DNA from 3 places in the Suilimivivens sp. genome. Region 1 is predicted to be linked to each of the others. Evidence: predicted binding sites of a transcription regulator. Region 1 holds the regulator's gene; each other region holds the start of a gene.

Region 1 (10,065 bases):
CCATGGTCAGCATGAAGGAAACAATCTGGCCGGAGATTGAGTCCGGAAGGATCAAAAACAGAGAGATCACACCGGATGACCTTCATCCCAATGACGCAGGCCATGCACTGGTAGCCAAAGTGATCACTACCTTCCTTGAGAAGATATATGAGGACAGAAACAACGAGGAAGAAGCTGCCTTTGCAGAAGGGACACTTCCTGCACCGATCACAGAAAATGCCTATGAGCATTCTGTGAGATATCAGAATCATAATTCAGAGCCTGTTCTTGCAGGATTTGTGGCTGATCTAGAGCCTCAGGACAATATTCTTGAGATCTTCAGAAGAGGATGGACAGGAAGCCATGTGGGCGACAAGATTACCTTTGAGATCGAAGGAACCGGCATTGCGGTACAGTACCGTAAGAGTGTCAAGCAGCCCACTCCCATTGCAAAGGTTACAGTAGATGGCAGAGAAGATACGGCTATGGTATTAGATGGAAACTTTAAGGAGACATGGGGAGACTGTCTGTATATTGATACGGTGACAAGACATATGGAACCCGGTATACATAAGGTAGAGATCGAGATTGTGGAAGCAACAGAGCAGGATGCAGTTCCGTTTTACCTGGTATCCGTCATTGGATCCTGCTGACAGGGAAATTCGGAATAAAAGGAGATAAAACTATGTTTCGTGATGATTTTGTGTGGGGCGTTGCCAGCAGCGCCTATCAGGTAGAGGGAAGAGATCCGGAGGATGGATGCGGTAAGAACATCTGGGATACCTTTGCCGAAGAGGGAAGGATCCTGGATGGCAAGGATGCGTATACCGCCTGTGACCACATGCACAGATATAAAGAGGATTATAAGCTGATGAAGCTGCTTGGGATCAAAGCGTACCGCTTTTCCATGAGCTGGGCGAGGATCCTGCCGGAAGGTACGGGAAAGGTGAATGAAAAGGCTATTGCTATGTACCGGGACATGATCCTTTCCATGAAGGAGAACGGGATCGAGCCGTATATCACCATGTATCACTGGGAATTTCCGCAGGCGCTGCAGGACAAGGGCGGCTGGCTGAATGAGGATGTGATACAATGGTTCGGAGAATATGCGAAGGTAGTGGCAGAGAATTTCTCTGATATCTGCGAATATTTCATTACCTTAAATGAGCCGGAATGCTTTGTGGGACTTGGACACCTGTCGGGAGTGCATGCGCCGGGGCTAAAGCTTCCTTATAAAGATGTATTCCAGATCGCCCACAATGCACTTCGTGCCCATGGCCAGGCAGTTATCAATCTCCGGAAATATGCCAGCAGACCGATCAAGGTAGGCTATGCGCCGACCTGTGGCATGGCATATCCTGCTACTGACTCACCAGAGGATATCGAGGCAGCAAGAAAGACGCTGTTTGGCTTCCACCAGCCCATGGACAACTGGACCTGGAATGTGGCATGGTTCAATGATCCGGTATTTCTCGGAAAATATCCGGAAGAGGGACTTAAGAAATTTGCTGAGTATCTGCCGGAAATTACAGATGAGGATATGGAACTTATTTCCCAGCCCCTTGATTTTATGGGACAAAACATTTATAACGGATATATGATGAGACAGGGCGAGGACGGAGAGCCGGAGTATGTGGACAGGGAAGCAGGCGCTGCCAAGACAGCAGCAGGCTGGCCGGTTACGCCGGAGTGCTTCTACTATGGCGTGAAGTTCCTGTATGAGCGGTATCATTTACCTCTTTACATTACAGAGAACGGCATGTCCTGTCATGATGATGTGTCACTGGATGGCCATGTACATGATCCCAACAGACAGAATTTCCTGGATCTGTATATTTCTGCACTGCAGAGAGCAAATGATGACGGTGCTGATGTGCGGGGCTATTTCCTGTGGACCTTTCTTGATAATTTTGAATGGGACAAGGGATATACCGAGCGTTTTGGTATTGTATATGTAGATTTTAAGACACAGAAAAGAATTGTGAAGGATTCTGCATTCTGGTATCAGAAAATCATAGAATCCAATGGAAGGGAGTTAACTGTGAACAAGAAGACAAGGCCGATTTTGTTTTTGAATCCTGTGTTTAAGGAAATGATCTGGGGCGGCAATCAGCTTGCCGAGAAGTTTGGCTATGAGATCCCCAGTGACAGGACAGGTGAGTGCTGGGCAGTCAGCGCACATCCAAACGGAGACTGCACCGTAAGAGAAGGGGAATATGCAGGCAGAAAGCTTTCCGAGCTGTTCAAAGAGGAGCCGGAGCTGTTTGGAAACCTTCCTCTTGACCGGTTCCCTCTGCTGATCAAGATCATTGATGCCAAGGCAGATTTAAGTATCCAGGTACATCCTGATGATGCCTATGCCAAGGTACATGAGAACGGATCTCTTGGAAAGACAGAGTGCTGGTATATTCTGGACTGCCCTGAGGATGCGACACTGGTGGTTGGCCATAATGCAGGCAGCAGAGAAGAGCTGAAGGAAATGATCGATCAGAAGAGATGGTCAGAGCTGATCCGTGAAGTACCGGTGAAGAAGGGGGACTTTATCCAGATCAATCCCGGAACTGTCCACGCGATCAAGGGAGGCCTGATGATCCTGGAGACCCAGCAGAACAGCGATATTACCTATCGTGTGTATGACTATGACAGACTTTCCGATGGAAAGCCCCGTGAGCTTCATGTACAGCAGAGTATCGATGTGATCACTGTACCGGCACCTTCCGCAGAGGACAGTGTAAGCCACGCAGCAGATCTGCCAGCAAACACTATGAATGAGCTGATCGCCTGTGATTATTACAAGGTATACAAATTAACCGTAACAGAGCCGGTTTCCTTTGAGCAGGAGCATCCTTTCCTGATCATGAGCGTGATCGAGGGAGAAGGTCTTGTAAATGGACAGATGATCAGAAAGGGAGATCACTTTATCCTTCCTTCAGGCTTTGGCAAGGTGGATCTGCAGGGAGATATGACACTGATCGCATCTTCTGTAAAATAAAGAAAGCAGGAAAGACTAACTATGATCAATGAACAGTACAAAAACATGCTTGGAGGAAAATCCGTAATCAGGGAGTTTTCCGAATTCGCCGCAGCGAGAGGAAAAGAGATCGGATATGAAAATGTATTCGATTACAGTCTGGGAAATCCGTCTGTACCGGTGCCGGACGATTATACAAAGGAGATGGAAGAGCTCCTTAAGACAAAGACTTCCATGGAGCTGCACGGCTACAGTCCAAGTCTTGGACTTCCCGTATTCAAGGAAAGCGTGGCTGCGTCCCTGAACCGGAGATTTGGCATGAACTATACACCGGAATATATTTTCCCGACATCCGGTGCCGCAGGCGCTCTGGCACATGCCCTGCGCTGTGTGACAAAGCCGGGGGATGAGGTACTGACCTTCGCACCCTATTTCCCGGAATATGGTCCCTATGTCAATCTGACAGGAGCTGTTTTAAAGGTGGTTCCTGCTGATACGGAGAGCTTCCAGATCAATTTTGAGAAGCTTACTGAAATGCTGAACGAAAATACGGCAGCAGTGCTCATCAATACCCCGAACAATCCGTCCGGAGCTGTTTACAGCGCAGAAACACTGGAAAAGCTGGCAAAACTTCTGACAGAAAAGCAGCAGGAATATGGACACGAGATCTTTATCATTTCCGATGAACCTTACAGGGAGATCGTTTTTGACGGGGCAGAGCTTCCTTATGTTTCAAGGTTTTATGCAAATACTCTGTCCTGCTATTCCTATTCCAAGTCCCTGTCCCTTCCCGGTGAACGTATCGGTTATGTGGCAGTGAATCCAGCATGCAGGGATGCAGAGCTTCTGGTACCCATGATGGGACAGATCTCAAGAGGGATCGGACATAACTGCCCGTCCTCCAGTATCCAGCTTGCGGTAGCAAAGGTAGTAGATGAAACAGCGGATATGAAGGTATATGAGACCAATATGAAGCTGCTTTATCAGGCACTGACAGATCTTGGCTTTTCCTGTGTCAGACCGGGAGGCACCTTCTACATTTTCCCAAAGGCACTGGAAGAGGATGCAGTAGCATTCTGTAGGAAAGCGCTGCAGTATGACCTGATTCTGGTTCCCTCTGACAGTTTTGGGGTTAAAGGATATTTCCGTATGGCGTACTGTATTGATACGGAGAAGGTGGAAAGATCCCTGGAAGCCCTCCGCAGATTCGTGAAAGAGAATTATTAGGCGCGGATAGCTTTAAAGACTGCCACGGGCAGCAGAAAAGGAGTGAGCGTATGTACCAGGCAGGACTTGTTTTGGAAGGCGGTGGTATGAAGGGTGTGTATTCATCCGGCGTACTGGACTTTTTCCTGGATAAAGGGCTGGAATTTTCTTCCTGCTACGGCGTGTCTGCAGGAGCCTGTTCCCTGTGCAGCTTTCTGTCAAAGCAGCGGGGCAGGGCTTATCATGTGAATGTGGATTATCTGGATGATAAGAATTACTGCAGTGTATACAGTCTGCTGAAAACGGGGGATCTGTTTGGGGCAGAGATGTGCTATCACAGGATTCCGGATGAACTGAATCTGTACGATTATGATACTTTCAACCGGTATCCGGGCACCTTTTACAGTGTAGTTACAAACATAGAAACAGGACTTGCCGAATATATTCCTATTAAAGATATGAAGAAGGATATTGAAGTGGTCAGGGCATCGGCCTCACTGCCTCTTGTAGCCAATATCATCAGCTGGAACGGCAGAAAATATCTGGATGGCGGAATTTCTGATGCTATCCCGATCCGGAGATCCATAGAGGATGGCAATCAGAAAAATGTGGTGATCCTGACAAAGGAAGCAGGGTACCGCAGAAAGCCGACCAAGGTGGCAGGACTGGTTAAAATGAAGTACCGGAAATATCCAAAGCTTTATGAACTGATGAAAAACAGATATCTTACCTACAACGCCACACTGGATTATCTGGAGGAACAGGAAAAGGAAGGCAGGGCCTTTGTTTTAAGACCACAGCTTCCAAGTGGTGTGGGAAGGATTGAGAAGGACAGAGGAAAACTGCAGAAGCTGTATGAGACCGGCTATGCAGATGCAGAAAAAAATTATGACAGACTGATGGAATACCTGAAGGGAGAAACAAAATGTTAGAGATCATAAAGGCAATCGTCTACGGAATCGTGGAAGGCATCACGGAATGGCTGCCGATCAGCAGTACCGGACACCTGATCCTGGTAGAAAGGCTGATCCCGTTTCAGGAGACCAGTGATGGATTTTTCCAGATGTTTGATGTGGTCATCCAGCTTGGAGCCATTCTGGCAGTTGTGGTTCTGTTCTGGAATAAGATCTGGCCTTTCTACAGCAAAAAGAATCTCCGCTCCAGAAAAGGTGGCATCGTGAAGAGCGCCAAAGATCCGGCAGTGGGAAATGTGGCGCTGAGCATGGATGCCTTCTGGATGTGGGTCAAGATCGTAGTGGCCTGTATCCCGGCAGTGATCTACGGACTTCTTTTTGATGATATGGTCAGTGCTGCTTTTGAAAAGGAAATCGGAGAAAGCGGTGTGACTGTACAGGTGATCGTGGTCGCTGTGATGCTGGTCCTTGTAGGTATTCTGTTTATCGTGATCGAGAACTGGAATAAGAACCGGACACCGGTGACAACAAAGCTAACCCAGCTAACCTACAGGGATGCACTGATCATTGGTCTGTGTCAGCTTGTGGCAGCAGCGCTTCCAGGTACATCCAGATCCGGAGCTACTATCCTTGGTGCGATCATGATCGGTATTTCCAGAACGGTAGCGGCAGAGTTTACCTTTTTCCTGGCGATCCCAGTCATGTTTGGTGCAAGCCTTCTGAAGGTAGTAAAATTTGGCTTTGACTTCAGTGGTATGGAAATGGCATGCCTGCTCACCGGCACGGTGGTATCGTTTATTGTCTCTGTGTTTGTACTGCGGTTTCTGATGGGCTATATCAAGAAGCATGACTTTAAGGTTTTTGGCTGGTATCGTATTGTTTTAGGCATCCTGGTACTTCTGTATTTTGGCTTATCTGCCTGAAAGTTGACAGGATTTCAATTATGGAGTACACTTTCATCATGATATAGATACTAATTCATGCGGGTGAGAACCCTTACGTGTGCCAGCGTATCTGCTTTCACCGGCTGATTGACATGAGAGATCTGCTCTTGTGTGAAAGGAGTCATTGTTATGGAAGAAGTTAAGAAGACAACAGCAAAGGTAGTCGCCAAGGCAGCACCAGCAGCCAAGGCAGCAGAAGAGAAGAAGCCTGAGGTCAAGGCAGCAGCACCTGTTAAAGAGGTTGAAGCAAAGAAGGCTGAAGTAAAGAAGGCAGCGCCGGCAGCCAAGGCAGAGAAGAAAGCACCTGCGAAGAAGGCACCTGCAAAGAAAGCTGAAGTAAAGAAGGCAGCACCAGCAGCCAAGGCAGAGAAGAAAGCACCTGTTAAGAAGACAGCTGAAGTAGAAGAAACCGTAAACTTCCAGTTCAGCGGCAAGTCCTATACACCGGATGATCTGATGAAGATCTTCAGGGATGTATGGAAATATGACATGAACGGAAGAGAAGAAGATATCAGGAATGTAGAGCTTTATGTAAAGCCTGAAGAGAATACTACATACTTCGTTGTAAACGGCAGTATTACAGGAAGCTTCTTTATCTAAAGTAAGATATCGTACAGCGAAAGAAGATCCGGCGACTGATCTTAAAGACCGGAATATAAGAGAAAAATTAGAAATCCTGCAGGATTTTCCTGCAGGGTTTTTCTTTATAATCTTTAGAATTTTTTAATAAATATTTTCGTTATATCTGTTGACAATACCCATAGTAAGTGATAGTTTATGTTATGTAGATATTAGCACTCTAATGAGTTGAGTGCTAACAACCATAAAAGAAAGAGTTGGAAAGGGGATGACGGATATGCAGCTGGATGACAGAAAGATTAAGATCATGCAGGCCATTATCCGTAATTACCTGGAAACCGGGGAACCGGTGGGAAGCAGGACCATTTCCAAATATACAGATCTGAATCTTAGTTCGGCAACGATACGGAACGAGATGGCTGATCTGGAAGAGATGGGTTATATTTTACAGCCCCATACCTCCGCAGGAAGAATTCCTTCTGATAAGGGATACCGCTTATATGTGGATACCATGATGGAGAAGAAGGATAAGGAACTGGAAGAACTGAAGGAGCTCATTCTGGAGAAGGAAGACAAGATGGATAATCTGCTGAAGCAGGTAGCAAAGCTTCTGGCGGTGAATACCAACTATGCCTCCATGATCTCGGCACCGGCAGTTCATAAGAACAAGATCAAATTCCTGCAGCTTTCCAGAGTAGATAAGAATCAGCTGCTTGCTGTGATCGTTATGGAAGGTAACATGATCAAGAACAATATCCTTCCCGTAGCAGAGGAGCTGGATGATGAAACACTTCTGAAGCTGAACATCCTGCTGAATACACATTTAAGCGGTCTGGCGCCGGAGGAGATCAATCTTCCGATGATCACAAGGATGAAACAGCAGGCAGGCATACACAGTACCATCGTCGGAGACGTGGTAGATGCGCTTGCAGAAGGGATCAAAGAGGAAGAGGATCTTGAGATCTATACAAGCGGAGCCAATAATATTTTCAGGTATCCTGAGCTTGCAGACCAGCAGAAGGCGAGTGAGCTGATCAACACCTTCGAAGAGAAGGAGAAGCTGACAGAGCTTGTACAGGACAGCCTTTCTGATAATAATGAAACAGGCATTCAGGTTTATATTGGAAACGAGACTCAGATCCAGTCCATGCAGGACTGCAGTGTGGTAACTGCTACCTATGAACTGGGAGAAGGCATGAGAGGTACGATAGGAATTATCGGACCAAAGCGTATGGACTACGATAAGGTAATTGGAACTCTGAAGACCATTACGCATCAGCTTGATGAGCTTTACAATAAAAAGACGTAGCAAGGAGAGGAATGAAGCAGATGGCAGATGAAAAGGATATTAAGAAAGAAATTGAAATAGAAACACCGGAAGAGGAACCGGAGACACCTGCAGAGGAAACAGAAGCAGAAGTGGAAGAAGCTTCTGAAGAGACAGAAAAAGTGCAGGAAGAGGAAGCCAAAGAAGATAAGAAGGCTTTCAAGAAGAAACAGAAGGCAGACAAGAAGCAGGATGCCATGAAGGAGAAGATCGAAGAGCTGGAGGATAAGGTCAGACGCCAGATGGCTGAATTTGATAACTTCCGTAAGCGTACCGACAAGGAAAAGACAGCCATGTTTGAAACCGGTGCGAAAAGTGTGATCGAGAAGATCCTTCCCGTGGTAGATAACTTCGAAAGAGGTCTGGCCACGATCCCGGAAGAGGAGAAGGGTACTCCTTTTGCAGAAGGTATGGAGATGATCTACAGACAGCTCATGACAGAGCTTGACAAGATGGAGGTAAAGGTCATACCGGCAGTGGGAGAGGAATTTGACCCGGCACTGCACAATGCAGTGATGCAGGTAGAAAGCGATGAGTATGAGTCCGGCGTGATCGCTCAGGAGCTTTTAAAGGGCTATACTTACAGAGATGCTGTAGTAAGGCACAGTATGGTAGCAGTAGTTGCATAATAAAGGAATCACAGTTATTTTTCAATGTAACAGAACAATAAAAGAGATTAAACTTTCAGGAGGAGAGAATTATGAGTAAGATCATTGGTATTGACTTAGGTACAACAAACAGCTGCGTAGCAGTTATGGAAGGTGGTAAGCCCACCGTTATCGCCAACGCAGAAGGCGCAAGAACAACTCCCTCTGTCGTAGCATTCACAAAGACAGGAGAGAGACTGATCGGTGAGCCTGCAAAGCGTCAGGCAGTTACTAATGCAGAGAACACCATTTCTTCTATTAAGAGAGATATGGGTACTGACAGAGGACGTACAATTAATGGTAAGAAGTATTCTCCTCAGCAGATTTCAGCTATGATCCTTCAGAAGCTGAAAGCAGATGCTGAGAGCTACCTTGGTGAGAAGGTAACAGAGGCAGTTATCACTGTTCCCGCGTACTTCAATGATGCACAGCGTCAGGCAACCAAGGATGCAGGTAAGATCGCTGGTCTTGATGTAAAGCGTATCATCAACGAGCCTACAGCAGCAGCACTGGCTTATGGACTTGATAATGAAAAAGAGCAGAAGATCATGGTTTATGACCTTGGTGGTGGTACCTTCGATGTTTCCATCATTGAGATCGGTGACGGTGTCATCGAAGTTCTTGCTACAAACGGTGATACACACCTTGGCGGTGATGACTTTGATAACAGACTGACACAGTGGATGATCGACGAGTTCAAGAAAGCAGAGGGTGTGGATCTGTCAAATGACAAGATGGCACTTCAGAGATTAAAGGAAGCTGCAGAGAAGGCAAAGAAGGAGCTGTCTTCCGCAACAACAACCAATATCAACCTGCCTTTCATCACAGCAACTGCTGAAGGACCGAAGCACTTTGATATGAACCTTACAAGAGCTAAGTTTGATGAACTGACACATGAGCTTGTAGAGAGAACAGCAATCCCTGTTCAGAACGCTATGAAGGATGCTGGAATTACCAATGCAGATTTAGGTCAGGTATTACTGGTAGGTGGTTCCACACGTATTCCTGCTGTACAGGATAAGGTAAGACAGTTAACAGGCAAAGAACCCAGCAAGAGCCTGAACCCTGATGAGTGTGTAGCACTTGGTGCTTCTATCCAGGGCGGTAAGCTGGCAGGCGATGCCGGTGCAGGTGAGATCCTGCTTCTGGATGTAACACCCCTTTCTCTTTCCATTGAGACTATGGGTGGTATTGCAACAAGGCTGATTGAGAGAAATACAACAATTCCTACCAAGAAGAGCCAGATCTTCTCTACTGCAGCAGATAACCAGACAGCCGTTGATATCAACGTTGTACAGGGTGAAAGACAGTTTGCAAGAGATAACAAGTCTCTTGGACAGTTCAGACTGGATGGTATCCCTCCGGCAATGAGAGGTGTTCCGCAGATCGAGGTTACCTTTGATATCGATGCAAACGGTATTGTAAATGTATCTGCAAAGGATCTTGGTACAGGTAAGGAACAGCACATTACCATTACAGCAGGCTCCAACATGTCAGA
Region 2 (10,065 bases), on a different contig from region 1:
TGGCAGAATTATTTGCTTCTGATCTGGATACAGAGCGTCTGATCATGGGATTGGAATTGTATGCAGGACACAAAATTGATCCTGACAATACCTTATTGATCTTCGATGAAGTACAGGAAGTTCCAAGGGCGCTTTCTTCACTTAAATATTTTTATGAAAATGCGCCGCAGTATCATATTGTGTGTGCAGGTTCCTTACTTGGCATTGCTCTGCATCAGGGAACATCTTTTCCAGTTGGCAAGGTAGATTTCATGAATCTTTATCCTCTTTCTTTCAGAGAGTTTCTGATGGCAAATGGGCAGGAAAGATTTGCTGAACTGATTGACAAACGGGATTTTCAAATGATCACAAGTTTTAAGCTGACATATATTGACGCACTGAAACACTATTATTATGTTGGTGGTATGCCTGAAGCTGTGCAAAGCTTCGCAGAGAATAAAGATTTTAATGAGGTTCGCGAAATTCAAAGGCGGATTCTTATGGCCTATGAACAGGATTTCTCAAAGCATGCACCTAATGAAATCGTTCCGAGATTACGTATGATATGGAACAGTATTCCTTCTCAGTTGGCGAAGGAAAATAAGAAGTTTATTTATGGCCTTGTCAGGGAAGGGGCTCGCGCGAAGGATTATGAGGCGGCAATTATGTGGCTCAGTGATTGTGGACTTGTTCATAAAATCAGCCGTGTCAATACGGCAGGTATTCCTTTGCGGGCTTATGAGGACCTGAAGGCATTTAAACTGTTTGTAGTGGATGTTGGACTTCTTGGCTGTATGGCCGGACTGCGTCAGCATACGCTGCTTGATGGAAATGATCTTTTTGTAGAATTTAAAGGCGCACTGACAGAGCAATATGTTTGCCAGCAGTTAAAAAATATTGAGGATTTGGATATTTATTATTACACCAATGACAGAGGCTCCTGCGAGATTGACTTTGTGGTTGACACAGGAGGAAAGATTGTCCCAGTTGAAGTAAAAGCAGAGGTAAATCTCAGAGCGAAGAGTTTGAAGAGTTATCAGGAAAAATTTTCACCTGAAATATCTGTTCGTACATCTATGGCAGATTATAAAAAAGAAGAATGGCTCGTCAATCTGCCATTGTACGCGATAGACCAGATTACTGCGTTTTAATATTCTGTGGGGCTACTTCAAGAAAGAAGCTGGAAGAAATACTGGAGTACAGATAGGACATGGAGAGCGTGAAAAAAGAGACAGCATATTATCATCTTCCCGGGTTGTTTGAATTTTATGAGTTTTACAGTGTCTTTTTGCCGCTGTTTTATGCTCACAGGGAATATTTTTATGACTGGTGTGAAATTGGATCTGTCTATGGGGCACCCTCGGACTGTATCTGGGGCGGAGGACGGACATCCTTTGGAGGCCATGACCCTTTGGAGGCTCTTTCTCTCATGGAGAAATATGGAATTTCTGCCAGACTGACTTTCAGCAATTCACTGCTTACTAAGAAACATCTTTCAGATAAAAAATGCAATGACCTCTGCAGACTGTTTGATGCGGGCAGCAAAATCAGGAATGGAGTTATTATTTATTCTGATCTTCTGCTGGATTACATAAAAGAAAAGTATCCAAATCTCTATTTTGTTTCCTCTACGACCAAAGTACTGACAGATTTTCAACAGTTCAGAGAAGAAGTGGAAAGATCAGAGTTCCTGTATGTGGTGCCGGATTTCCGGTTAAATAAAGCTTTTGACAGACTGCAGACACTGACAGAGGAGCAAAGGGACAAGGTAGAATTTCTGTGTAATGAGTGCTGTTTCTTTGGGTGTAAAGACAGAAAACGCTGCTACGAAGCAGTCAGTAGAAAGAATCTTGGGGAAGTCTGTCCTGATTTTTCCTGCAAGGCACCGGATATCAGGGAGGGCTATCGCTTTTCAAAAGCAATGGAAAATCCGGGATTTATCGGTATTGACGACATAAGGAACGTGTATCTGCCTATGGGATTTTCCAACTTCAAGATTGAAGGCCGGGGACTTGGCAGTGCACTGATACTGGAGTTTCTTCTTTATTATATGACGAAGCCGGAGTATCAGCTTCGTGTCAGGGAAGAAATCTATCTTGATAATATGCTGGATCTGTTTTAAAAGAGATCTTCCTGTCAGGTGGGGGCGGAGGAAAAGCTTTTCCAGGAAATATGTGTGACTCATAAATTTCACAGAAGTTTCACAAATAATTAGCACTCACTTCTTGACAGTGCTAACAACTGGTGTTATAGTATCAATAGAACATGAGTAGGAGGTGTGCTTATGAACATCAATAAATTTACCCAGAAATCTATGGAAGCCGTGCAGGGATGTGAGAAAATTGCCAGCGATTATGGCAATCAGGAAATAGAGCAGGAGCATCTTCTTTATAGTCTGCTGACTATGGAGGACAGCCTGATTTTAAAAATGATCGAGAAGATGGAGATCAACCAGCAGTACTTTGTGAACAAAGTCGAAGAGATGATCAGTAAGAGAACCAAGGTTCAGGGAGGACAGCCCTATGTGGGGCAGTATCTGAACAAGGTACTGATCTCTGCTGAGGATGAGATGAAGGTGTTTGGAGATGAGTATGTCTCTGTGGAACATCTGATGCTCGCCATGATCAAGTATCCGAGTCCTTCCATGAAGGAGCTGTTCCGTGAGTTTGGCATCACCAGAGAGCGGTTTTTACAGGCATTGTCTACAGTAAGAGGCAATCAGAGAGTGACCAGCGACAATCCGGAGGCAACCTATGATACACTTACTAAATACGGACAGGATCTGGTAGAGAAGGCCAGAGACCAGAAGCTGGATCCGGTTATTGGCAGGGATAACGAGATCAGGAATGTGATCCGTATCCTTTCCCGTAAGACGAAGAACAACCCGGTTCTGATCGGTGAGCCTGGTGTAGGTAAGACAGCAGTTGTAGAAGGTCTGGCACAGCGTATTGTGAAAGGTGATGTACCGCAGGGACTGAAGGATAAGAAGATTTTTGCACTGGACATGGGAGCACTGGTAGCGGGTGCCAAGTACAGAGGAGAATTTGAGGAGCGTCTGAAAGCGGTTCTTGAGGATGTGAAGAACAGTGAGGGACAGATCATTCTGTTCATTGATGAGCTGCATACCATTGTTGGTGCAGGCAAGACAGATGGTGCACTGGATGCCGGTAATATGTTAAAGCCTATGCTGGCAAGAGGTGAGCTGCACTGTATCGGGGCAACCACGTTGGACGAGTATCGTCAGTATATTGAGAAGGATGCAGCACTGGAGCGTCGTTTCCAGCCGGTTATGGTAGAGGAGCCTACTGTTGAGGATACTATTTCCATTCTCCGTGGACTGAAAGAGAGATATGAGGTCTACCATGGTGTCAAGATCATGGACAATGCCCTCGTCAGTGCAGCAGTGCTTTCTCACAGATACATTTCTGACAGGTTCCTGCCGGATAAGGCGATTGACCTGGTGGATGAAGCCTGTGCCCTGATCAAGACGGAGCTGGACTCCATGCCTACAGAGCTGGATGAGCTGAAGCGTAAGATCGACCAGCTTTCAATTGAAGAGATCGCCCTGAAAAAGGAGGATGACAGACTCAGCCAGGAGAGACTGGAGGATCTTCAGAAGGAGCTGGCTGAGCTGAAGGAAGAGTTCAGTAACAGAAAGGCACAGTGGGAGAATGAAAAGGCTTCCGTTGAGAAGCTGTCAAAGCTCCGTGAGGAGATTGAAAATGTTAATAATCAGATAGAGATTGCTCAGCGGGAGGGTGATTTTGCCAAGGCCAGTGAACTGAACTACAGTACCCTTCCAAGCCTGAAGAAGCAGCTTGAGATCGAGGAAGCAAACGTAAAGAATAAGGATCTTTCCCTGGTTCATGAGAGCGTATCCGAGGAGGAGATCGCAAGGATCATTTCCAGATGGACAGGTATCCCGGTTGCCAAGCTGACGGAGAGTGAACGAAACAAGACACTGCATCTGGATGAGGAGCTGCATAAGAGAGTGATCGGACAGGATGAGGGTGTTACGAAGGTGACAGAGGCGATCATCCGTTCCAAGGCAGGTATCAAGGATCCCAGAAAGCCGATCGGTTCCTTCCTGTTCCTCGGACCTACCGGTGTAGGTAAGACAGAGCTTGCCAAGGCTCTGGCAGCAGCCCTGTTTGATGATGAGAACAATATGGTGCGTATCGATATGAGCGAGTACATGGAGAAATATTCTGTGTCCAGACTGATCGGAGCGCCTCCTGGATATGTTGGTTATGAAGAGGGCGGACAGCTGACAGAGGCCGTCAGGAGGAAACCGTATTCCGTTGTCCTGTTTGATGAGATCGAAAAGGCTCATCCGGATGTATTTAATGTACTTCTGCAGGTACTGGATGATGGACGTATCACGGATTCTCAGGGACGTACCGTAGACTTTAAGAATACGATCCTGATCATGACCTCCAATATCGGAGCATCCTATCTGCTGGATGGAATTGATGAGAAGGGCAATATCAGTGAAGAAGCAAAGAAGCAGGTTATGAATGATCTGCGTGCCCACTTCAGACCGGAATTCCTGAACCGTCTGGACGAAACGATTTTGTTCAAACCATTGACCAGAGATAATATCGGTGGCATAATTAAACTTATCATTGCAGACCTGAATAAGAGACTTGCAGATAAGGAGCTTACCGTAAAGCTGACTCCGGAAGCAGAGAACCTGATCGTGGAGAATGCCTATGATCCGGTTTATGGTGCAAGGCCCTTGAAGCGATATGTACAGAAATATGTTGAAACACTGGCAGCCAAGCTGATCCTTGCTGATGAGACGGATGAGGGTGATACGATCCTGATCGATGCAGTGAACGGAGAGCTTACAGCCAGGGTGGAGAAGAAAGCATAAGGACTGCAGAAACAGACAGGAGGTTACAGGATGTTACCGCAGGACGCAGATATGCTTTTGAGTATTATAAATATGAAGCTCCGTGATTTTTATGGAAGTCTGGATGCTCTGTGTGAGGATCTGGATGAGGATAAGGGGCAGATACAGAAGACACTTTCTGGGATAGGATATACCTACGATGGAGAGAAGAATCAGTTTATTGCAGGATAGCCGTAAGGCTATCCTGTTCTTTGTGTGCGCAGAAGGAAAACGAGCGGCTTCGAGAGCGGCCATAGCAGAAGGAAAACAAGCGGCTGCGGAAGCAGCAGTGTATATAGAGGAGTTTGATTATTGGAAGAGCAGTTTGATGAATATGATGCAGCCAGAGAAAGAAGGCAGCGCCGGCTCGCAGAGATGAAGCGTAAGAAGCAGCAGCAGGCACTGTTTCGGAAGTACTTCCGCTTTGGTGCAATTGGAGCTGTAGTTTTTATAGCTGTTCTGGTTGTTCTGATCGGTAATGGTATTTCAAAAAGAAATAAGAATAAAGAGCAGCAGGGTGTACAGACAGAAACAGCAGAGCTTCAGGCAGTGGCGGAAACAGAAGCAGAGGAGTCCTTACCTTTAGCAGATCAGAAAGAGCCAGCAGAAGTACAGGCAGCAGAGCCTGAAGAAAATAAAATATATGAGGCAGCAGAATCGCCGGATATGAAAGCAGTCAGCGAGGAGGTCATCAGCAGCAATGCTATTTTTATCGATCTGAGGAAAAATGAGATCCTTGCACAGCGGGCAGCCAGACAGGTCATTGATCCGGCATCCATGACCAAGATCCTGACGGTACTTGTGGCAGCAGAGCAGATTGAGGAAAAGAATCTTGACGATAAGGTGACGATCACTATAGATATTACAGACTACAGCTACAGTAACGACTGCAGCAGTGTGGGCTTCGCAGAGAATGAAAGGGTGACAGTACAGGATCTTTTCTATGGAACGATCCTGCCCTCCGGCGCAGATGCTGCACTGGCACTGGCAACCTATGTGGCCGGGAGTCAGGAGGCATTTGTGGAGCTGATGAATGAAAAGCTGCAGAAGCTTGGCCTTTCTGACACGGCACATTTTACCAACTGTGTCGGATTATATGATGAGGCACATCGCTGCACAGTTTATGATATGGCGATGATCATGGAAGCGGCGATGGATAATCCACTTTGCAGAGAGGTTATGTCAGCACATACTTATACGACATCTGCTACGGCAGAGCACCCGGATGGGATTACCATATCCAACTGGTTTCTGCGCCGGATCGAGGATAAGGAAACCGGGGCAGAGATCGTCTGTGGCAAGACCGGGTATGTGGTGCAGTCCGGAAACTGTGCAGCCAGCTATGGAGAGGATCAGAACGGAAACGGTTATATCTGTGTGACTGCCGATTCTACCAGTGCATGGCGGTGTATTTATGACCATGTGGCATTGTACAGTGAATTTACAGCCTGAGCTGCCTTAAGAAAATCTTTAGACAGCTTTAAGAATGGCTACAGTTTTTTTGAAGAAATTTTTGCTATAATCACGTTATAGCTGTGAGAGGTGATGTGATATGCAAAAAGAAGAACTTGAATTTATTGATGTAGCAGAAGAACCAAAGAAAACAGAGAAGAAAAGAAGACGTGCGATAAGTCAGAAGGAGGCAGATAAAAGAGGGCAGATCTTTGCCATGCTGCTGCTTACTGTGGTATTGTGCGCAGCAGTTTATGCTCTGATCAGGACACTTGGGATCGGTGTGTAGAGGATATGAGACCAGCATTTGATATCTGCTACAGATAGTGTTTTTATGCCTGCTAAAAATTATTGCAAACTTTTAGTGAACCGCCTGCGGCTTATTTTCCTGAAAAGACATGGATAGAAATGCAGAAGCATATAGATAGGATAAGAGAGCAAAAGAGGGAGATTTCCTTCATGAGCCTTACGAAAAGAATCCTGTCCTGTATGCTTCTTTTATTATTGCTTGCTCTGGTTTTGCTTAATGCCTGGCACGGAGAACAGGAAAAGAGGCAGGAAAAAACAGATTTTTCAGCAGTTTTCTGTGAAGGAGAGGAAATCCAGGAAACACTGGCAGATGCAGAACAGGTGGAAGAGCCTGAAAATAAGAAAATAGCCATCACCTTTGATGACGGTCCACATCCGGTATATACGAAGCAGCTTCTGGATGGCCTTCTGGAGCGAAAGGTGAAGGCTACTTTTTTTGTGACCGGGGAACAGGCAGAAAACTATCCGGAGCTGATTGAAAGAATGGACGAAGAAGGACATCTGATTGGAAATCACACTTACAGCCATGTACAGCTGCGCCCCTCCAACAGGGATACATTTAAGGAGGAACTGATCAGAACCAATCAGGTGATTTATGATATTACCGGAAAGGAGACGGAATATGTAAGGCCGCCTTATGGCGCATGGGACAAAACCTTTGAAACAGAACTGAATATGTTCCCTGTACTCTGGACTGTGGATCCTCTGGACTGGTGTTCATCCAATGCCGACTGTATCGCAAGAAGCATTCTGGCAAAAGCCGGAGAAAATGATATTATCCTCATGCATGATGAGTATGAATCTACCGTGCAGGCTGCACTCATGGTAGTGGACCAGTTATTGAAGGAGGGGTACGAATTTGTAACGGTGGATGAAATTTTGTTTGACTGATCTGATTTCATAGATCATCATTGAGTTCTTAGCCTCTCTATGTTACACTGAAATCCAAAGAAACCGCATAACAGAGGGGAATAAAGATGAAGTGTACATGGAAAAGAAAACAGGGCTGGTTTCTGGCGATCCTGCTGGCAGCAGTATTTGTATCTGCAGGCTGCACAGGAAAAGCTGACGCAGATTTACCGGCAGGAGCAGAAGGCGAAGCGAATCAGCAGGAAGCAGGACAGACAGATGCACAGGCAGATGAGGATCTGAGCGCAGAGGACGAAACCGGCAGGGAAGATCAGGCAGAGGATGTGCTGCTCCTTGCAGGAAGGAAGAAGGTCGTAGGTGTGCAGCCGGATGGCACAGCAGACCTTTTATACGAAGCCGGGGAAGGATATTATGTGCAGAGTGCAGTCTATGGGGATGGAATAGTGTTTGTGGCTGTTTATCAGGAGCAGAATTCCGAAAGCACAGACAGCGGAGAGCTGGAACGCAGGCTGTGTGCGGTAGAGGACGGAGAGGAAACAGTACTCCTGGATATTGATGACACGATGAGCTGGGCACTGCAGATGGAGTACGTGGACGGAAGCCTGATCGTAGAGTACGTGATGGAAGATTATGCGAATTTTAATAATTCCTCCGAAACAAAGGTCATCGATTTTACGAAAACGTCAGAGGGCTGGCAGCAGGGAGACAGGTATCAGAAGCTTGCAGAGCTTCCGGGCTTTGCAGAAGGAAGCATTTATGCAAACTGGAAAAGAGCACTGGAGTCACTGAAATCATGCGGTGAACTGATCACCTTTGACAGTGAGGGAAACCGTCTGATCAGCTATGATACGGATGGAAATCTTCTCTGGGAATCTGCACTGCTCCACGATACGTATGATGTGGATGAGGTAAACAGTGATTATACGGTATATAGCTACACAGATTACCCGGAAGAGGACAGATATGATCTGTATGATGGAAGTCTGATCCTGCATGATAATAGAACAGGGGAAGAGCAGACACTCTTTACCTGGAATGAGAAGTCAGAGGATAAAAGGGCAATACCGTTAAAGCTTACAGAGGATAAGCTGTACTATTATCAGAGTGAGGAAAAACAGGAAGAAAGGGAAGTATTCGACAGGAAACAGATCTACAGCTATGAGCTTAAGACAGGAGAAGAAACTTTTCTGTATGAGGCGGGAAGACTTGCCGGACCGCCGATGAATACGATTACGGCAGGAGTCAGTGGTTTTGATGTTTATCAGGGAAGGTATTATTTTGCTGCCATGGAAGAGGACAGCATTGGCTGGGCTGTGCTTTCAGAAGACGAAATCGGGAAAACCCCGGCCGGGGGAAAGTCTTATCCCGGAGCATACCTTTCTGTATGGGATGAGAAACGTGATTTCAGACAATATGGAACAGTAGAAGGCATTAAAAAAACAGTGGTTAGTGACAGCTATGACATCGATGTTTATGAGTATTATCAGGAATGCTTTAAGCTGGATCCCTCCTATGAGCAGGCAGAACGGATCAATGAGACCCTGAAGGAGATCTGGGAAGGGGATATCCGGTATGCGGAAGATGGAGCAGCACAGGAGCTCTCTTATCTGACCGGGAATGACGAACTGGATGGATATTCCCGGAGCATGTATCCTTTATCTTATGATAATGAACTGAGCCGGGTGGAAGTGCTTGGAGCAGACTATCTGACAGTGGATTACAGCGGTTATGAATATACTGGCGGTGCCCATGGCTATCCCTATCGCAGCCATTATCTGTTTGATCTGACTACAGGAGAGGAAAAGACACTGGCAGATCTGTATCAGGGAAGTGTAGAGGAGTTTAAGGATATTGTGGCACAGTACAGTGTACAGAACTGGAAGGACAATCCGGATCCTTATTTCGGCTGGGACAGTGAGGATGCCGCCTATGCAGACCTTTACGATAACGCATCGCTGGATATGCTGATGCGGTATGGGACAGATGGAATTGTGATCGAGTATTCGCCTTATGAATATGGACCTTATGCATCCGGATATATTGGAATAGAGATCCCCTATGAGGCATTGAATATTAATCTGTAATGTTGTATACTAAAATAAGTAGAAAGGCCTGCGGAAGGGATTCTGCAGGCTTTTTTCCTGTAGATTTGAAGAAGAAAGGAATGAAGTTATGCATTCGCCTTTGGAAATAGCAAAGAATTTTGTGGAGATCGGACTCCACAAGGTAAGACTGTCAGCCTTCAAGATGCTTGTGCTTGGTATTTTTGCCGGTATTTATATCGGCTTTGCGGGGATCGCATCAACGACAGCCTCAGCAACGATAGAGAATCCTTCTGTGGCAAGGCTGTTAAGTGCCTGTGTATTCCCTGCCGGTATGGCGATGGTGCTGATCGCCGGAAGTGAGCTGTTTACCGGAAATAACCTGATCATTATCTCTCTTTTGGAAAAGAAGATTAAACTGACAGAAATGCTGAAGAACTGGTTCTTCGTATTTGTGGGCAATTTTATCGGTGCTTCCTTTGTGGCAGTGATGGTAGTATATGCCGGAATCCCGGGACT
Region 3 (10,065 bases), on a different contig from region 1:
TTTTTCTTTCTTCTCTTCTGCCTCTGCATCCTTGTCAGCAGCTTCTGTTTCGGCAGCTTCTGCGCTCTCATCTGTACTCTTCTCTTCTGTCTCTTCCTTATTCTCTGCCTCATCCGGGTCGATCTTATTGACCTCAAGACATTCAGGAAGCGTCAGATATTTGCCGTCCAGATTCTTGAACAGAATGTAATCTGTCATCTTTTCGCAGAATTTGTCATCCTTCAGACAGCCAAACTTGATGAAAGGACTGATATCATCCCAGTACTTGTCATACTCTTCCTTCTCGGTCTTGCACATACCAGCCAGTTTATCGGCAACCTTCTTGGAAATATAATCGGAGATCTTCTTTACAAAGCCGTCATTCTGCAGTGCGCTTCTGGATACATTCAGCGGCAGATCAGGACAGTCGATCACACCCTTTAACAGCATCAGGAACTCAGGGATGACCTCCTTGATATTGTCAGCGATAAATACCTGGTTATTGTACAGCTTGATGGTTCCTTCGATGGACTCATACTCCATATTGATCCTTGGGAAGTACAGGATACCCTTCAGGTTAAAAGGATAATCCATGTTCAGGTGGATCCAGAATAAAGGCTCCTTATAGTCCTTAAATACATTTCTGTAAAATTCCAGATACTCTTCCTTCGTACATTCACTGGGATTCTTCATCCAGAGAGGATTGGTATCATTCAGAAGCTCAGGTCTCTTTACGATCTTAAGCTTCTCCTCATCGCCTTCCTTCTCCGGCTTGATCTCCTCTACAACCACATCATCAGGGCGCTTCTCATCTGCCTTGATGGTTTCTGTCTCCTTGGTATTTGCCTTGGAAAGGTATATTTCGGTAGGCATGAAGGAACAGTATTTCTTAATAACCTCTCTTGCCTTGTATTCATTGCAGAACTCCAGTACATCTTCATTAACAAACAGGGTGATCTTCGTTCCCACCTCTGCCTTGTCACCTTCTGTCATGGTAAATTCTGTACCGCCATCACATTCCCAGTGAACAGCCTTCGCACCTTCTTTGTAGGAAAGGGTATCAATGTGTACCTCATCAGCTACCATAAATGCCGAATAAAAGCCAAGTCCGAAATGGCCAATGATCTGGTCATTATCTGTCTTGTCCTTATATTTACTGATGAAGTCTGTCGCTCCGGAAAAAGCGATCTGGTTGATATATTCCTCTACCTCATCTGCGGTCATACCGATACCATTATCGGTGAAGGACAGTGTCTTTGCTTCCGGATCCACTACAACATCAATCCTTGCCTTATAATTCTCCGGCAGCTCATACTCTCCCATCATATCCAGCTTCTTCAGCTTCGTGATCGCATCACAGCCGTTAGAGATCAGTTCTCTGTAAAAGATATCGTGATCTGAATACAGCCACTTCTTTATAATCGGGAATATGTTTTCACTGTTAATTGATAAGCTTCCATGCTTTTCTGCCATGGTAATCACTCCTTTTCTTTCCTGTATCAATGCTTATATTCCATTTCAGTTTATTACATCTAGGAAATAGTGTAGTTCTGTCAATCCGAAAAGTCAAGGCAAAATTAGCACTCATTATTAATGAGTGCTAACAAATCATGTGAAACATCAGGAAACATCAGGGTTTCCGGCAATTATTAACTTTTTATAAAATTCCGTCAAAGAATTTATTAAAGACATCAAAGAAATCGGATGTCGTAATATTCTCTGTCCCAGCAAGAGACACACTCTGCCATAGATCTTCATTAAGATTCCGGGTCAGGGCTGCAACAAAGTCCTCATACTCCTGCCCAAATACCTCTTCCCGCCTTTTCTCCACGATCTTGACCTTATTGGCATCGGTCTCGGTACGGTTAAAGGTACTGATACATTTGATCAGATAATAACCATCCGGTGTCTCTACAATATCACTGATCTCATCCGTCTCCAGATTAAAGGCGGCATCCTCAAAGGCCTGATCCTTCTCACCTTTTCCAAAGGAGCAGGTTCCTTCCTCGCTGTCACTGTATTTCAGGATCAGCTCCTCAAAATCTGCCTCTTCGTTTTTCAGCAGTGAACGAACCTCCTCCGCTTTTTTTAGGATCTCCCGCTTCTCTTCTGCAGAATATTCGATCTTCTTTCCGCTGCCATCAAGGATACAGGTTCTGAAATAAATATACTGGACTGTTATGGTTCTTGCTTCATCATCACTGATCTCCGGATTGATATCCTTGATGATATACTGGTAGACCTTTCTTGCCAGTGCATATTCCCGGTACAGCTCCTCTACATCCTTTACTGTGATCTGCAGCGCGCTCTTTTCCTCCTCGCTCAAGGACTGGAAATAAGTTTCTGCCGCCTGCATGACCCTGGCCTCCTCCTCTTCACTCAAAGCCACTCCGTTCTGTCTTGCCAGAAGGTTCATGGTTTTCTGCTGTGCGAGCTGTGCAAGGACAGTTTCCTTAATATTTTCCTCCAGTGTCACACCATCCAGGCTGACATTCCATATTTCCCTGCCGTATACACTTTCATACCGGTTCTTGGTATTGATCAGATAAACCATGGCTTCCGGGAGTGTACAGGACATATCCTCGATCCGGAACACCTCATTTTTCTCAAATCCGGTCGTCAGCACAACTTTGGAGCCTTTCAGCGAATCCATACAGCCTGAAAGAAGCAGGAGCAGCACTGTAAGGAGTGCTGCTGCCATGCGCCTGTTTCTGTTTCTCATGCATTCATTCCCTTTAAGATACTTCTTGCCACACTGATACCGTTAGCTGATGCCTGCTGGAGTCCTCTTGTCACACCGGCACCGTCCCCAATAGCACGAAGTCCCTTAATGCTCGTTTCAAAATCACTGTTTACGATTACTCTGTTGGAATAAAACTTTACTTCCACACCATAAAGAAGAGTCTCATCACTGGCAATACCCGGTGTGATCTTATCAAGTGCTTCCAGCATCTCCTCTATATCCACCATGATCCTGTGAGGGAATACCAGGGAAAGATCTCCGGGTACTGCATCCTTCAGGGTAGGGATCAGGTTATTCCTGCAGAGTCTTTCTTCTGTAGTTCTTCTGCCTCTCTTAAAATCACCAAAGGTCTGTACCAGGATCCTGCCGCCACAGAGCATATTGGAAAGCTGTGCGATCTGCTTGCCATATTCGATCGGTGTCTTGAACGGCTTCGTAAAATTCTTGCTGACAAGGATCGCAAAATTGGTATTGTGTGTCTTATGATCCTTTGCCTTATAGGCATGCCCATTGACAACAGCAAGGCCGCCCTCATAATATTCTGTTGCCACTTCTCCGGAAGGATTGGTACAGAAGGTTCTTACCTTATCATCAAAAGTCGGCGTATGATAGATCAGCTTGGCTTCATACAGATTATCATTCAGATACTGCATGACCTCATCTCTGACCTCAACACGCACACCAACATCTACGGTGCCAGGCGTGGTCTCGATCCCAACCTCTTCGCATTTATCCTTAAACCAGTCAGCACCTTCCCTTCCTACTGCGGATACCACTTCACTGCCGTAGTAAACATCTCCCTTATCGGTTCTGACGCCAACTGCCTTTCCATCCTCTACCAGGATCTCTTCCACCATAGTATTAAAGATCAGCTCTGCTCCCTCATCCATCAGATGCTTCTGAAGCTTTGCATAGATCTTGTAGCCTTCCTCTGTTCCAAGGTGCCTGATCGGGCACTCGACAAGCTTTAAATTTGCACCAATAGCCCTTCTTCTGATCTCGCGGATCACATCCTGCTTATCTATACCATAAACATTTCTGTCTGCTCCAAATTTCAGATAGATCTCATCTGATTCATGGATCAGCTCTGCTGTCTTTTCATAGCCGAGAATTTCCGGCAGATTGCCGCCTACATCCGGGGAAAGGGAAAGCTTTCCATCTGAGAATGCGCCGGCGCCGGCAAATCCTGTTGTAATGGAACAGGGCTTGCAGCCTACACACTGCAGAGTTGTTCTCTTTGGGCACACTCTTTTCTCTATGGAACGTCCTTTTTCAATGACGATCACCTTCAGATCCGGCTTCTGACGAAGCAGCTCATAGGCACAGAATATGCCTCCGGGTCCTGCTCCTATAATAATGACATCTGCTCTTTTTTCCATTTAACTAAGCTTCCTCCTTCGCTGACACGCAATGCGGGTCGGACTCACTCTGCGGTTTTACCGCATACTCTTTTAGAATACCACAAGTTGATACGTACTTCCAGTACTGGTTTTCTTAACCTGGATCTGATTTTCGATTTTTTCAGAAAGAAGCGGTACATGGGAAATGATCCCGATCATCCGGTCGCTCTCTGCAAGACTCATCAGCGTCTGACATGCCTGTTCTAGAGATTCCTGATCCAGGGATCCAAACCCCTCATCGATGAACAGTGCATCTACCTGTATTCCACCGCAATATGCCTGTACTACATCACTCATTCCAAGTGCAAGGGATAAGGACACCTTAAAGGTTTCGCCTCCCGAAAGTGTTTTCACGGATCTGTACCTTCCGGTATAATAGTCCAGCACCTCCATATCCAGACTATCCTTACTCCTTCCGTCAGTCACCTCTTTGGTACGATACAGGGTATACCGGCCGCCGCTCATCATGGCAAGGCGCAGATTTGCCGCCTTCAGGATTTCCTCAAAATAAGCAGCAAGTACATACTGCTCCAGCACAAGACGTTTCTTGTTATTTCCATTTACGGCATCATCCAGATCCTTGATGATACCGTACTTTTCAGAAAGAGCCGTGCTCTTTTCCTTCTTTTCTTTTAAAGAATGGTACAGCTTTTCCGTTTCATTCCTGTTTTTCCAGAGACGGCTGCCTGCTTCTGTAAGACTGTCTTTCTTTTTCCGGATCTCTGCAAGCTTCTGCTGCTCCTCTGCCGGGTTTCTCTGCTCCCGCACCTTAAGCTCTTCCTCAAGATGATGGATCAGGTGCTCCTTAGCATGGCACCGCTGTCTGTAATCCCTTACTGCTTCCTGCTCTTCCTTCCGTTTCTGTTCCGGAAGAAAAGCAGCCCGGTATTCTTCTTCCCCTATAAAGCCAGCCTTTTGCAGCTCATCCCGGAAGTTTCCCCTGGCAAGCCCTTCTTTTTCCAAAAGCACCTGTCTTTCCTGCCTAAGTGCCTCTTTTGTTTTTTTCTTTTCTGAAATACGAAGACAGATCTCCTCTGCTTCCTTCCTCTGCTTTTCGAAATCTGATCTTTTATGAAAATCAGGATATTCCCTGATCTCTGCTGGCAGCTCCTGCATTTTCTCTATCAGCTCCTGCTGCATCCTCCGGCTTTTCTCTGCCTCCCTATCCAGCAGATCCCTGGCCTCCCTGCAGGCTCTCGTTTCTCCATGGATCTTCAAAAGCTCCTGCCTTTTCTTCTCTGAAAACAGCTTCTTTTCTTTTAATTCTTCTTCCGTTGGCACACCCTGTTCTCTTTCCTGTCTGCAGGGATGTGACAGGGCTCCGCAGACCGGGCAGGGCTCTCCTTCCTTCAGATCCTGTGCCAGTATGCCGGCAATACCATGCCGGTATCTCCTCTCTGCATTTTCATAGTCATGGATGCTCGCTTCTGCCTCTTTCTCTGCTTTCTCATACCTGACCTGCAAAGCACCAAATTCCTGCTTCTTTTCCCTGAGTGCCGTTTCTTTTTCCTGCCGGAGCCTTTCTGCTTCTTCACACCTTTCCTTCATGTCAAAGGCCTCTGCTATCTGCCCTGCCAGTTCCACAAGGGTACGCTGTTCCTCCTGCTTCTGTAAGAGGCCTTCCAGCTCCCTTTCAGAAAGCTGCAGTTTCTTTTCACAGGTCTTCCTCTGCTCTTCCCGGTTCTGCAAAAGCAGCTCATATTCCCGCACAGCTGCTGCCTCTCCTGCCCTCTGCAGACGTTCTTCCATCTGCCGGTAATCAGGCTCCCTTTCTACAAGGCTCTTCTGCTTTTCCCGTTCTTTTGCAAGCTGTTCCATAAGCGCCTTTGTCTGCTCTGCTTCCTTCACGATACCTGCAAGCTCTTCGATCTCTTCTTCCGCTTTCTTTTCCTCTGAATGCAGCCTCTTTTCTTCGCTGAGGAAAACGCTTATCTTCTCCTTAAGAAAGGGAAGCAGACGTTCCGAGTAGATACCTGCCTCCGCCACAAGTGCCTCTACTTCCGCTTTCAGTTCCTCATCAGGTGAAAATACAGAAACCTCTTCTTCCATACGATGGCGGTATTCCATTACCTGCCTGTAAAGTTCTGCAGAGCTGTTCTTCAGCTTTGCCTCCAGCCTCTCATAAAGCTTTGTATCAAAAATTTCCCGGAAGATCTTTGACTTTTCCGAAGATGGTGCAGTAAGAAGTCTTGTGAATTCTCCCTGTGCGATCATGGAAAGCTGTCTGAACTGATTGATGTCTACCTTAAGGAGCTCCCTGATCCTGGCTGTCACCTCACTGCTTCCTTCGATGCAGCTTCCATCAGGCATAGTCAGATATGCGTTTTCCTTCTCTTTCGTCAGCTCACCATTTTTTGACTGCCGTTTTCTTGGCCGCATATATTCCGGATTTCTCCGGATACGATACCGCTTTCCCCCATGCTCCATTACAAGCTCTACATAGGTTTTGGTAGAAGGAGCAGCAAAATCACTTCTGACACTGCCCTTTTCTCTCGTTTTTCCGCTCAGATCCCCGTACAGTGCATATGTGACCGCGTCAAAAATAGTGGTCTTTCCGGCTCCTGTTGCACCTGTGATCAAAAACAGTCCTCTGCTCCCAAGTACCTCAAAATCAATAGGTGGCTGCTCATCCCGGTATGGCCCCCACCCGCAGATGGTCAGTGTGATCGGCTTCATTCCTCTGTCTCCTTTATCATCTGTACCAGAAGCGCTTTCTTTTCTTCCGTCAGCGCCTCTTCTCTGACAAATCCGTAAAAATCTTCAAGAATCGTCAACGGATCCCTTCTTTTCAGCTTCAGTTCTTCTCCCGTATACTGCAGACTGCCAGCCGTTTCTTTCCTGACTACCTGCATCACATTGGGATACACGCTTCTTAAGACTCCCATAGGATCAACCAGCTCCTTCTGATCTGTCAGAATGGCCTGCACATAATCTTCTCTGTTCTGATCCTCTTCTCCCTGCCTCAGAAGCTCCTCCATACTGCCCTCAAGCTTTCTCATTTCCCTTGGAGGGGTAAGCGGCAGCTCTGTCACCTGACAGTTTCCCTTTTCCTTAAGCTCGATCAGTAATACCTTCTTTTTCTGTCCTGCTTCTGAAAAGGAATAAGAAAGTGGGGAACCCGCATAATATACCTGTCTGTTTCCGATCTGCTGCGGTCTGTGGATATGACCAAGAGCCACATAATCCATCCCGTCAAATACAGAGGCATCCACATTGTCAATGCCGCCCACATGGATTGTCGTTTCGCTGTCTGAAAGCAGTGGTTCCTTTCCGGCATCCGTCACAAAGAAATGTGTCACAAGTATCCGTCGTTTGGTATCCTGCCTGCTTTGTCCGGCTGGCAGCTTAGATCTTTCCGCAGCTTCCTTCTCCCAGTATTTCCCAAGTGCCTTCGCCACGGCCTCCTCACTTGTTCCTGCAGCCTCTGCTGAAGGTTTGATAAAAGGCAGCAGCAAAATGTCCACGTCTCCATAAGCATCCTTCGTATGGATCACAGTGATCTCATTATGATACACCCCTGCGATCATGATCCCCTGCTCCCGCAGGAGCTCTTCTCCGTAGCTTATCCGTTCTGGAGAATCATGATTGCCACTGATCATATATACAGTGATCCCCTCTCTGGCAAGGGCAGTCAGAAAATCATTGAACACAAGAACCGCATCTCCGGAAGGTACTGCCCTGTCATAAATGTCTCCCGCAAGGATCACGCCATTTACCTGATTTTCCTTGGCAAGTAACAGGATCTGTGAAAGAATTTCCTTCTGATCCTCCAGCATGGAAAAATCATTTACTGTTTTACCAATATGCAGATCTCCTGTATGCAGTAATTTCATCCTGTTTCCTGTTCCTTTTCTCTTCTTTTATCTGAAGCATCTCTTCCCGCTATTGTAAATCAAATCATCCTCTCCCGCAATCCCAGCAAAATCTTTTTTTCCATCCTGCTCACCTGGACCTGACTGATCCCGAGCAGTCCCGCTACCTCCGTCTGGGTCTTGTCCCTGAAGTACCGGAGCGTGATCAGTGTCCGTTCCATTTCCGGCAGGCTTTTTAAGAGCTGCTTCACCAACAGCCGGTCCAGCAGCTTTTCCTGCTCATCTCCTTTTTCATCTGCCAGCTGGTCTACCAGATAGATCTCATTTCCATCACTCTGATATACAGACTGATAAATAGATTCCACCCTGGCGCCTGCCTCCATTGCCAGGATCACTTCTTCAGTCGTCAGTGCCGCCTCAAGGGCTACCTCTTCAAGTGTTGGTTCTCTTCCGAGGCTTTTGAGCAGTCTCTCCCTGGCATATTTCACCCGGCTGCCATTTTCCTTCAATGTTCTTGACACCTTAACAAGCCCGTCATCCCTGATAAACCGTTTGATCTCTCCGGTGATCAACGGAACCGCATAGGTGGAAAATTTCACCTCATATCCTGTGTCAAATTTATCGATCGCCTTGATCAGGCCGATCACCCCGATCTGAAACAGATCCTCTGCTTCATAGCCTCTGTTCAGAAACCGTTTTACAATATGGTGTACCAGTCCGAGATTCTGTTCTATCAGTACTTCTCTCGATTCTCTTTCTCCTGCCTGTGCCCGCCTGATCAGTACTGTATTTTCCATGTCAGATCACTCCTCACGGTCAATAAATGGCAGTGTCCCCAGCTTTTTGCTCATCAGCACCGTAGTTCCCTGTCCAGGCTCCGATATCACTTCCAGTTCATCCATAAAAGCCTCCATAAAAGCAAAGCCCATACCGGATCTGTCCATATCAGGTTTGGTGGTATACATGGGCTCCATGGCCTTTTCCACATCTTCAATGCCCTTTCCTTCATCTATGACCTCTACCTGCAGTACATCCCTGTTCAGCAGACAGTGTATGTATACCTGATTCTGTTCTTTTCCCGTCATGCCATCATAACCATGGATAATTGCATTCGTCACAGCCTCAGATACCGCTGTCTTGATATCTGCGATCTCCTCCAGTGTCGGATTTAATGGTGTTACAAAAGCAGCCACTGCGATCCTTGCAAATGCCTCATTTTCTGACACAGCAGTGAACTGTATCTGCATTTCATTTTTCGTCATTTCCGATCCTGCATGTTTGTTTTCCAGACGTCTTCCCGTTTCCATCGTTTTCCCCTTATGCCTTTCTTTTTCTTTGTTTTCTGATTCTATTCCATGATCTCAATCACCTTATGCAATCCGCAGAGCATCAGTGTCTTTTTGATCCTTGCATCCGCATTGACTGCAAAAACCCTGCCTCCAAAACAAGTGATCTTCTTATATCGTCCTATGATGATCCCGATCCCGGAGCTGTCCATAAACCTGGTCTTCTCAAAATCGAACACTACATTTCCTACTCCTTCCTTCAGAATATATCTGTCCGCAGTCCGTCCGATATATTCTGATGCATGATGATCCACCTCTGCCGGCATCCTGACCATCAGATAATTGTCAATTACCTTGAATTCCTCTTCCATTTTTCCCTCCTTATTCTGTCTTTCCCTGGTCTTTTCCACTTTTACAGCTGTAAAGACGTAAAAAAAAGAGAACATGCTTATCATGTTCTCTTTTGTAAACGATATTGCTCCTGCAATCCTGATCCTTCTGCCTAGAGCTGCTGCAGGTTATTTCATTTAATTCTGATTATTGATCTCTGCCAGATAGGTTTCTGCCTTGGATGCCCTGTCTGTTCCCGCAAAGTCATCCATTACCTGTGCATAAATCTCCTTGGCCTTATCATCGTCTCCGTTCTCCCGGTAGCAGTTACCCAGATAGAACAGGGCATCAGCATTCGTATTGTCATAAGTAAAGGCTCGCTTCAGATTCGGGATCGCTGCTCCGTAATCTCCATTTCTGTAGCTGTCATTACCAAGTCCGTAATAGTAAGCTGCAAGCTTTTCAGAAACCTGTGTCAGGAACTGCTTGCGGAGTGTTTCATAGGAGTTCGAGTG

Evidence for each region. The regulator HrcA, encoded in region 1, represses chaperone genes, less so after heat shock. The targets are predictions, from matches to a motif close to TGTTAGCACTCNNNNNNNNNGAGTGCTAACA.
Region 2: clpB (ATP-dependent chaperone ClpB) is a predicted target of HrcA. The motif match lies at 2,189-2,219, and genes of this name have one in related genera.
Region 3: htpG (molecular chaperone HtpG) is a predicted target of HrcA. The motif match lies at 1,555-1,585, and genes of this name have one in related genera.

What each region holds. Positions count from the first base shown of each region.
Region 1 covers NZ_JAXXXI010000004.1:49,483-59,547, forward strand. Annotated here, with positions in the region: gene WJQ40_RS00560 (SGNH/GDSL hydrolase family protein) at 1-632, shown strand, start outside; gene WJQ40_RS00565 (GH1 family beta-glucosidase) at 665-2,971, shown strand; gene WJQ40_RS00570 (pyridoxal phosphate-dependent aminotransferase) at 2,993-4,177, shown strand; gene WJQ40_RS00575 (patatin family protein) at 4,228-5,088, shown strand; gene WJQ40_RS00580 (undecaprenyl-diphosphate phosphatase) at 5,082-5,993, shown strand; gene WJQ40_RS00585 (DUF6465 family protein) at 6,144-6,614, shown strand; gene hrcA (heat-inducible transcriptional repressor HrcA) at 6,871-7,902, shown strand; gene grpE (nucleotide exchange factor GrpE) at 7,923-8,549, shown strand; gene dnaK (molecular chaperone DnaK) at 8,621-10,065, shown strand, end outside.
Region 2 covers NZ_JAXXXI010000022.1:561-10,625, forward strand. Annotated here, with positions in the region: gene WJQ40_RS02810 (ATP-binding protein) at 1-1,130, shown strand, start outside; gene WJQ40_RS02815 (hypothetical protein) at 1,190-2,101, shown strand; gene clpB (ATP-dependent chaperone ClpB) at 2,264-4,855, shown strand; gene WJQ40_RS02825 (DUF4250 domain-containing protein) at 4,886-5,065, shown strand; gene WJQ40_RS02830 (serine hydrolase) at 5,186-6,325, shown strand; gene WJQ40_RS02835 (hypothetical protein) at 6,426-6,614, shown strand; gene WJQ40_RS02840 (polysaccharide deacetylase family protein) at 6,785-7,525, shown strand; gene WJQ40_RS02845 (RsiV family protein) at 7,612-9,588, shown strand; gene WJQ40_RS02850 (formate/nitrite transporter family protein) at 9,677-10,065, shown strand, end outside.
Region 3 covers NZ_JAXXXI010000044.1:41,805-51,869, forward strand. Annotated here, with positions in the region: gene htpG (molecular chaperone HtpG) at 1-1,452, opposite strand, end outside; gene WJQ40_RS09015 (peptidylprolyl isomerase) at 1,637-2,701, opposite strand; gene WJQ40_RS09020 (FAD-dependent protein) at 2,698-4,101, opposite strand; gene WJQ40_RS09025 (SMC family ATPase) at 4,174-6,798, opposite strand; gene WJQ40_RS09030 (exonuclease SbcCD subunit D) at 6,795-7,955, opposite strand; gene sigF (RNA polymerase sporulation sigma factor SigF) at 8,015-8,731, opposite strand; gene spoIIAB (anti-sigma F factor) at 8,738-9,241, opposite strand; gene WJQ40_RS09045 (anti-sigma factor antagonist) at 9,283-9,591, opposite strand; gene WJQ40_RS09050 (tetratricopeptide repeat protein) at 9,748-10,065, opposite strand, start outside.